Regions from separate parts of the Pilosibacter fragilis genome, predicted to be linked through region 1. Evidence: predicted binding sites of a transcription regulator. Region 1 holds the regulator's gene; each other region holds the start of a gene.
What was found. Region 1 encodes LexA, which represses DNA repair genes until DNA is damaged. Its sites were predicted from a motif close to CNAACANNTGTTNG; they were not measured.
Positions count from the first base shown of each region.

Region 2: the regulator LexA is predicted to act here: its motif matches at 1,695-1,708, upstream of recA (recombinase RecA).
Region 3: the regulator LexA is predicted to act here: its motif matches at 1,783-1,796, upstream of uvrB (excinuclease ABC subunit UvrB).

Region 1 is NZ_JAVYJB010000001.1:59,937-63,223, forward strand. It holds gene ABCW45_RS00250 (exonuclease SbcCD subunit D) at 1-877, opposite strand, end outside; gene ABCW45_RS00255 (LysM peptidoglycan-binding domain-containing protein) at 1,057-1,371, opposite strand; gene lexA (transcriptional repressor LexA) at 1,551-2,168, shown strand; gene ABCW45_RS00265 (immunoglobulin-like domain-containing protein) at 2,379-3,110, opposite strand.
Region 2 is NZ_JAVYJB010000009.1:61,658-64,944, forward strand. It holds gene ABCW45_RS10175 (alanine/glycine:cation symporter family protein) at 1-1,025, shown strand, start outside; gene ABCW45_RS10180 (hypothetical protein) at 1,374-1,499, shown strand; gene recA (recombinase RecA) at 1,824-2,888, shown strand; gene ABCW45_RS10190 (regulatory protein RecX) at 2,982-3,287, shown strand, end outside.
Region 3 is NZ_JAVYJB010000003.1:213,530-216,816, forward strand. It holds gene uvrB (excinuclease ABC subunit UvrB) at 1-1,610, opposite strand, end outside; gene bioA (adenosylmethionine--8-amino-7-oxononanoate transaminase) at 1,821-3,020, opposite strand; gene bioD (dethiobiotin synthase) at 3,145-3,287, opposite strand, start outside.

The DNA of each region.
Region 1 (3,287 bases):
TATAATCTTCACAGTTCATATCCCGATAAAACGAACGGGTAGTCAGTTCCATATATGTTCCCCGGAGCTTTCGCATATCCCGAAATGGTTTTAAAGGCAGAAGTCTGATCTTTACCGTTCCCTTTTCTTCCATCTCCACGACCGTGATCGATTTTTCCTGATCCGTCTCAGAGAAGGAATATTTCAGGGGCGTTCCGCAGTACCGCACCATGCCCTTTCCCACATTCTGAGGACTATGGATATGCCCCAAGGCTGTATAATCAAAAGCCTCAAAGACTGAAGCATCAATATTATCAAGACCTCCGACCTGGATATCCTCCGATTCGCATCGGGACGCTCCTGTAACAAACTGGTGCGCCACGAGGATATTTCTCTCATTCGGATCGATCTCCATGTGGCTGATCACTGCACGTACTGCAGACTGGACATCTGTAATCAAATCTGACTCATCTTCAAATACGCGGCGCACAGCTGCCGGACGGATAAACGGAAGAAGATGGATCCAGACCGTCCCATACTGATCTGCGATCGGAATTTTCATGACAGTTCCATCATAGACGGGGGAGAGATAAATTCCCCGGCTGTTTAGCAGTCTTCCTCCAAAAGCCAGTCGTTCCGCAGAATCATGGTTTCCGCTGATAACAAAGACGGGGAATTTTCTCTCCGCCAGCTTTGTGATAAACTCATCGAACACCTGAACTGCTTCCGCGGAGGGAATCTGTTTATCATAGATATCTCCTGCCAGGATCACTCCGTCCGGCATCTCCTTCTCCGCGAGATCCAGGATCCTTTCAAGAATATATTTCTGGTCCTCGATCATAGAAAATTCATTCACTCTCTTTCCGATATGAAGATCTGATAAATGGAATAATCTCATCTGTGCCTCCTGTGGTCTCTGCTGTTAATCCTATTGTAATGTCTCTCACCGGCAATAGCAAGCCATTGTCTTATAAAGAATAAGACCCCGGAACATATATCTGTCCATGGGATCTTATTCTCTGGTCAAAAAACGGTTCTTACCGCAACACTCATATCCGGGAAACATCTTTTTGAGGATCACTTTATATACGGATTCCCCGGTGTCTCCGCATAGTATTCCACGGAGATCATATTTCCGGCGCGTATCTCATCTGAAACCATTCCGTTTATCAATTTCAGCTCATAAACGTATTCCCGTACCGACATACCGGAGTGGTGATAATAAGTTTTTGCAATCGACCAGAGTGTATCACCTTTTTCTACCTCGATCGTCGTATAATAGCGGTTATAGACTGTATCATCACTCTCTTCATTCGCCATAACCAGAGTCTTTCCGAAAAAGCAGGACATAATCATTACAATCATAACAAGGGCTATCAAATACTTCTTCATACAGCTTCCTCCTTTGTATCCAGCGAGTCCAAACTTACGTTTGCGAACATCTGTTCTGTATCGAATTCTATCACACGAACATATGTTTGTCAATTCTTTTTCGGTATTTTTCGAACAAAGGTTTGCTTTTTCCCGTATTTTATGGTACTATGTATACAGATGAAAAAAGGAGGGATTTCATGAGTCAGGGAAAAATTACTGATAAGCAGAGAGAAATACTTGAATATATAAAAGAAATGATCTTAAAGAAAGGTTATCCGCCGGCTGTGCGCGAGATTTGTGAAGCGGTACACTTAAAGTCCACTTCCTCCGTGCACTCTCATCTGGAATCCTTGGAAAAAAACGGCTATATCCGTCGTGATCCGACAAAGCCGAGAACGATCGAGATCCTTGATGACGATTTCGCCCTGACGAGACGCGAACTCGTAAACGTGCCGGTGATCGGTACGGTCGCTGCCGGAGTGCCAATCCTTGCAGAACAGAACATCGAAGATTATCTCCCGATTCCTGCAGAAATTCTTCCAAATAAGGAAGTATTTATGTTGAAGGTAAAAGGAAACAGTATGATCGAAGCCGGAATCTACAACGGCGATAAAGTGATCGTTGCAAAGCAGCCAAACGCTGAAAACGGTGATAAGGTCGTTGCTCTGGTGGACGATTCCGCTACTGTAAAAACTTTCTATAAGGAAAATGGCCATTTCCGTCTCCAACCGGAAAATTCCTCGATGGATCCGATCATTCTTGATCAGGTCGAGATCCTTGGAAAGGTCATCGGTCTTTTCCGTATGATGAATTAAACCGATCTTTATTTTTACGGATAGTTCTTAAAGAATCGCTGTGATCCTCGAGGAACGTCTCTCCCCGCCGGAGACCTCACTCCCACCGTGATGAACTTGCGATGACTTGCCGTTCGAAAAAGGCAGACATCTTATATGGCTCAGAGAAAAAGCCCCACTGGATATCTATGACTATACGACATCATTCGAGATCCGGTGGGGCTTCATGTTTTATTGTATTTCAAATTCTGCCGGTACCGAATATACTCTTCCGTCTGGCAAATAGATCTCTTTTATCATTTTATATTTGCCTTTCTGGAGTTCTCCGTATAACCATGCAAAATCTATATCCATAAACCGAGATTCTCCGGGTTCCAATTCGTAGGCAATCTCTATAAAACTATAATCTTCGGGTAAAACCGGAAGTTTCTCCCAACTATCATCCCAAAAGGCCTCCATTGTATACGCTTCCCCATAGATTATCGTTTCATTGCTGACATTGGAAAGCTTCAGCTGAAGGCTGTCAGAAGTTGCCAGCCTAATTCCCGCATGTACATAATCAAGATACTCCGCAGTTTCTTCCTTTGTAGCCTTTTCTGCTTCAAAGAGTGCAAAACCCGAATCATACTTTACATATAGTTTTTGAGGAAATTCCGGATCCCTGTAAACCTCCTGCCCTACGTTTAAGTGGGTGCCGTTTAAATCTTTTGTAGGGTATTCCAAATTATTCACAAAGGCTATCTGACCTAAAAACTCCCAGCTTCCCTTTTGTTGGAGATCAAAGCCGGTGGCATTATACAAATACAGGGAACCATCATAAAATAAAGAGATGCGTGGTACCTCTTCAGAAGCATAACCAGTAGGGGTGATCGTGTTTGTTTCCTGCGCTGCATTGGGTACAGTATGGCAGCCGGCCAGAAGCAGGCCGAAGATTCCAAATATGACTAATAATCTTTTTCTCATTACGACACCACCTCTCCATATGTTTGTATTACAAGACAACATCTCTATTATTATTATAGATAAACTCATGACCGTATGCCATAAAGTTTTCCTTACATTTATCTTTACAATTCTTACTGTTCTTATACCCGCCTTGCTTTATACCTGTTTTTCTGAGATAATAAAGCCTGATATGCA
Region 2 (3,287 bases), on a different contig from region 1:
GAATGGCGACGATCTACGGAGAGGCAGTTCTGGCACAGACATATAAGACAGAGGTAAACGGTGAGGTGACAGGAGGTCCTGTCTACTACATCAAGGCGGCGTTCAAGGGCACATTCGGAAAGGCGCTTTCCACTCTGTTCGCGGTATTTATTATTCTTGCTCTGGGCTTTATGGGAAATATGGTTCAGTCCAATTCCATCGGAGCAGCGTTTGTGGAAGCATTTCAGGTATTCCATGTGGAACTTTCACCGGTGATCGTCGGCATTGTTGTCGCAGTGATCGCAGCGGTGATCTTCCTTGGAGGAACAAAGAGTCTGGCAACGGTAGTTGAGAAGATCGTTCCGATCATGGCCAGCGTTTATATCGTCGGCAGCCTGGTCCTGATCCGCATGAACATCACGGCTCTTCCGGCAGCGTTCCTTTCCATTATCGAGGGCGCGTTTGCGCCGGAAGCAGTTCTCGGCGCAGGCGCCGGAATCACGGTGCGTGAGGCGATCCGCTATGGTGTTGCCCGCGGCCTCTTCTCAAACGAGGCAGGTATGGGATCCACCCCGCATGCCCATGCGAGAGCGAAGGCGGAATCCCCACATCATCAGGGGCTCTGTGCAATGGTCAGCGTGTTCATCGACACATTTATCGTCCTGAACCTGACGGTATTCTCTGTCCTCACAACAGGCGTTATGAGCACAGGAAAGGACGGTACCGCGCTCACTCAGGCGGCATTCATGAAGGGTTTCGGCAGCGCGGGGATCATCTTCGTTGCGGTCTGCCTGTTCTTCTTCGCGTTCTCCACGATCTTAAGCTGGCATTTCTTCGGACTTGTGAACGTGAAGTATTTATTCGGCGAGAAGGCATCAAAGCTCTATTCGCTGATCGTTGTTGTCTGCATCGTGATCGGTTCCTGCCTGAAGCTGGAACTTGTATGGTCCTTAGCGGACTTCTTTAACGGGCTTATGGTCATTCCGAATGTTCTGGCGCTTCTGGCGCTCAGCGGACTGGTAGCGCGGGCTTCGAAGGAGAGATAGGAAGTCCTGGCGTGAGCCGGATGGGAATACATATATAATAAATAGGATAGAATGGCGGCAGAACATGTATTGTGGGCATGGGCTGCCGTCTTTTGTTGTTTACGCGGAGCGTGGGGAAGGAAGCTGTGAGGCGGATATTGGAGATCAGGCAAATTTTTCATGGCTGACCAGGTAAAAAATGAGGGTCTGAATTTGTGGAGAATGCCGATTGACAGGGCGAAGAAATTTCGATATAGTACGGGTATCTGAAATCGTTCTGGGAGGTCTGTCCCGGATAGCAGATAGTTCATGATGCGGGAAAGCATCGTCCTGGCGGCGGATCGCTGCAGGCCTCAGTGAGAAGATAAGATGGAAAGAAGTAAAGGACAGGCAGAAGGGTATTTTATGACGGCGGAGAGCAGAAAGTCTGGTATTGAATCGTGGGGATCTGCCGGAGAGGGGATGAAGTATGATGGTGTTACTGTGCGCGGGTAGGGATTTTCTGAACTGAAAAATCCGCACAATACAGTGGCGGTAGTGGATTTTTCCGATTTGGAATGCGAAGCATCAGCAAAATCAGTTGCTGTTTGCGCAAGGCGTGGACATTAACATGATGGTGGAAGAAAAGCCGGACGGAATGAGAAGAAACAGTTGACTTTTTACAGGGATTATATTATGATTAACAGGTACAGAACACTTGTTCGCATATGACGATTGCTTTGGCAGGACGGGAGGGAAAAATTCGGACTGCAAAGTTAGTAATTTGTGGATGTCCGGGGACGCGGGGAACGCTGCGGGGCCGGATCTTGGAGGAAGAATATGAATAAAGATGATAAATTAAAAGCCCTTGACGCGGCTCTCACACAGATCGAAAAAGCTTATGGAAAAGGTTCCGTTATGAAGCTCGGTGATTCCGGTGCGAATATGAATATCGAGACTGTTCCGACGGGTTCCTTAAGCCTTGATATCGCCCTCGGACTTGGCGGCCTTCCGAAAGGACGTGTCGTTGAGATCTACGGACCGGAGTCCAGTGGTAAGACAACGGTCGCTCTCCATATGGTAGCGGAAGTCCAGAAGCGCGGCGGGATCGCCGGATTTATCGACGCTGAACACGCTCTCGATCCGGTATACGCGAAGAATATCGGAGTTGATATCGACAATCTCTATATCTCCCAGCCGGATAACGGCGAGCAGGCCTTAGAGATCACAGAGACGATGGTGCGTTCCGGTGCCGTTGATATCGTGATCGTGGACTCTGTAGCGGCCCTTGTTCCGAAGGCGGAGATCGACGGCGATATGGGTGACTCTCACGTCGGCTTACAGGCCCGCCTGATGTCCCAGGCCTTAAGAAAACTGACCGCCATCATCAGCAAGACAAACTGTATCGTGATCTTTATCAACCAGCTCCGCGAAAAAGTCGGTGTGATGTTCGGAAACCCGGAGACAACGACCGGCGGACGTGCGCTTAAGTTCTATTCTTCTGTCCGTCTTGACGTAAGAAGAACTGAGTCCTTAAAGCAGAGCGGCGAGGTGATCGGAAACCACGTCCGCGTAAAAGTTGTAAAGAATAAGATCGCTCCGCCATTTAAAGAGGCAGAGTTTGATATTATGTTCGGAAAGGGAATTTCCCGAGAGGGCGATGTCCTGGATCTGGCTGCAGACGCGAATATTGTTGAGAAGAGTGGATCCTGGTACGCTTATAAGGGAGCGAAGATCGGTCAGGGACGTGAGAACGCGAAGACGTATCTTGCGCAGAATCCGCTGATCTGCGAGGAGATCGAGAACCAGGTGAGAGAGCTTCACGGACTGGAAGCGCAGCATGTTGCCCCGGGTGAGGCAGCTGCGGCACCGGCGGTTAATGAGGCTGAGGAAGCTGATGAGTAATAAAAATAATGATGAAAAAGAGAACTGTCTGGTGGGTACGGCACTTTAGAAAGAAGCTTGAGACAGGAAGGCAGTTCTGACGGGAAAGCATAGATGAAAGAATGGCAGCAGGAAGAGCACCGGGAGCAGAAAATGTATGCCGGTGCGGATGGAGACGCGGTTCCGGAGGAGTTCCGGGAGGCGCGGAACAAAGGTCTCTACTATCTTCAGTTTTCCGGAAAAACAGAAAATGAAATGCGCAAGAAGCTGGCGGAACAGGGGTTTTCGCCAGCCTCTGTTGAAGATGCGGTTCTTTTTCTGAAACACTACCGGTATTTGGACGATGAGGACTACGCGAGGCGGTATGTGGAGAAAAACGACCACAAAAAGAGCATCCGCAAGATGAAATTTGACCTCCGC
Region 3 (3,287 bases), on a different contig from region 1:
ATCGTCTGGATCAAGGATGTCTCCGAACGGAGGAATCCTTCCTTATCCGCATCCAGGATCGCCACAAGTGTGATCTCCGGGATATCGAGTCCCTCTCTGAGGAGGTTGATTCCCACAAGAACATCAAAGACATCCAGACGCATATCGCGGATGATCTCGGCGCGCTCCAATGTGTCGATATCCGAGTGCAGATATTTTACGCGGATCCCGGCTTCCCTGATATAATCCGTAAGGTCTTCCGCCATACGCTTTGTAAGCGTTGTGATCAGGACCTTGTTGTGTTTTTCTACTTCTTTATTGATCTCGCCCACAAGATCATCGATCTGTCCCTCCACTGGTCGCACGGAGATCTCCGGATCAAGAAGTCCTGTCGGACGGATGATCTGCTCCGCGCGGAGAAGTTCATGGTCCGCCTCGTAAGTGGACGGGGTTGCGGACACGAACATCATCTGATTGATATGGGTCTCAAACTCCTCAAAATTCAATGGGCGGTTATCCAGGGCAGACGGCAGGCGGAATCCATAATCCACCAGTGTCTTCTTTCTCGACCGGTCACCGAAATACATGCCGCGGACCTGCGGAAGCGTGATATGGGACTCGTCCACGATAATCAGGAAATCATCAGGGAAATAGTCGAGCAGCGTACACGGCGGCTGTCCCGGTGCAGATCCCACAAGATGACGGGAATAGTTCTCGATTCCCGAACAGAAGCCTGTCTCTCTCATCATCTCCACATCAAAATTTGTCCGTTCCGCGATTCTCTGTGCCTCCAGAAGCTTGTCCTCACTCTTAAAAAAGGTTACCTGTTCTTTCATTTCCGCAAGGATATTTTCCGTTGCCCGCATCATCTTTTCTTTCGGTACAACATAGTGGGACGCCGGGAAGATCGCCACATGTTCCAGCTGCGCTTTCACCTCTCCGGTCAGCGCCTCGATCTCCATGATCCTGTCCACCTCGTCCCCGAAGAACTCAATCCGGTACGCCTCGCTTCCAGAATAAGCCGGAAATACTTCCAGCACATCACCTCTTACCCGGAAGCTTCCGCGCTTGAAATCCATCTCATTTCTCGTATACTGGATGTCGATCAGCTTATGGATCACCTCATCCCTGTCCTTCTCCATTCCCGGGCGCAGGGAGATCACCATGTTCTTATAATCGATCGGGCTTCCTAAGCCGTAAATACAGGACACGGAGGCCACGATGATCACATCATTCCGCTCCGACAGTGCCGCCGTCGCAGAGTGGCGCAGCTTATCGATCTCATCGTTGATCGCGGAATCCTTCTCAATATAGGTATCCGTAGACGGCACATACGCCTCCGGCTGATAGTAATCATAATAGGAGACAAAGTACTCCACCGCATTGTTCGGGAAAAACTCTTTCATCTCCGAATAAAGCTGCGCCGCCAGCGTCTTATTGTGAGCGATCACCAGCGTCGGCTTATTGAGCTGCTGGATCACATTCGCCATCGTAAACGTCTTACCGGATCCGGTCACGCCAAGCAGCGTCTCAAACTGATTCCCCTCTTTAAATCCCTTCACCAGCTGCTCGATCGCCTGCGGCTGATCTCCGGTGGGCTGGTATTCTGATACTAATTCAAAATGATCCATATGATTTCTCCTGACCTATCCATGATATTATTAGAAGCAGTGCAAAAATCCCGACGGCGAAGCCGATCTGGAATATCTCTCCGCCCCAGGCTATGAATGTACGGAATCGTTTCATTCTTAGTATATTACCTGTCCAGTATAGCATTCAAGCTAAAAAAAGTACAGAACAAACCGAATGTTTGTTCTGTACTGTATTTGCTGTCCGCATTCCTATCTCGCAAACCAATCCTTCATACACTGAAGCACCTGCACCAGCTCGTCCTCCTGGATCACATACGGCACCATTGCGTAGAGGTAGTTTAAGAACGGACGGCTGAACACACCTCTCTTGCAGGCATACTCCTGATATCCTTTTAATACGGCCGGATCGTAGACTTCGACGCAGACGCAGCCGCCCAGGATCCGGACTTCGCGGATCCTGGGGTCTGTGAAGCCCTTCATCTCGCGGCGGGTCACAGCTTCGATCCTCTTGATCTTTTCCATGTAGTTCTGGGTCTCGAACAGTTCGATCGATGCCAGGGCCGCGCTGCACGCCAGCGCATTTCCCATGAATGTCGGTCCATGCATCAGGGCATGTTCCGGAACATCATCGTAGAAGCCCTCAAATACTTTCCGGTTTGCCACGGTGGCAGCATGACCGATATATCCGCCTGTCAGTGCCTTTCCGAGAACCAGAATATCCGGGAGGACCAGATCCGCCACGAAACGATTGCCGGTCCGGCCAAATCCAGTCGCCACCTCATCGAAGACCAGAAGAACACCGTACTGGTCACAAAGCTCTCTCGCCTTCTTTAAGAAGGAAACGTCATACATCCGCATGCCGCCCGCCCCCTGTAAAAGCGGTTCCACCAGCACACAGTTCAGTCTGTCATGATACTTTTCAAAGGCCTCTTCCAGGGCCGTGATCTCCGTCGGAATGTGGACCACATACGGGCTTGCCCCGTAAGCTTTCAGCACGAAATGGTAATCCTCATCGTCTCCCGCTTCCATCGTCTTAAAGGTGTCGCCGTGGTAGGCATGCTCCAGGGCCAGGATCATGGTCCGCTTCTCATCTCCCCGGTTCATATAATACTGCAGCGCCATTTTTAACGCCACTTCCACCGCCACACTGCCGGAATCGGAAAAGAAGCAGTAATCCAGATCCCCCGGCAGCCAGGACGCCAGTTTCTCTGACAGCTTTCTCGCCGGTTCGTGGGTCAGCCCGCCCAGCATGACATGGGAAAACTTCTCCACCTGGGAGATGATCGCCTGGTTGATCACCGGGTGCTTATATCCGTGGATCACGCTCCACCAGGATGAGACCGAATCGATCATCTTCTGATCTTTCGTATAGAGATATACCCCGTTCGCGTCCACGATCTCGTAGGGCGCCTTCATTGTTTTTAACTGTTCATATGGATACCAGATCATCGTTTTCTTCTCCTTCATCTTAACATGGACTCCCCGGTCCCTTTCCTGCTCCGCTGCTGCGGGTGGGATTCCCGGGAGTACGTCAGCACTTATCGCTTCCTATATAATCTTGGCATATTCACGGTCATTTTTCCGCAGTCTCATACAGCGCTTTCAAATCCTCCGCGTCCATGGAAAGCTCCGTGTCACCGTCCGCCACACAGGCAACCACCGGAACTCCTGTATAATACTCGCACATTTTCCGGTTGTCCTCATGGAGCACATCTC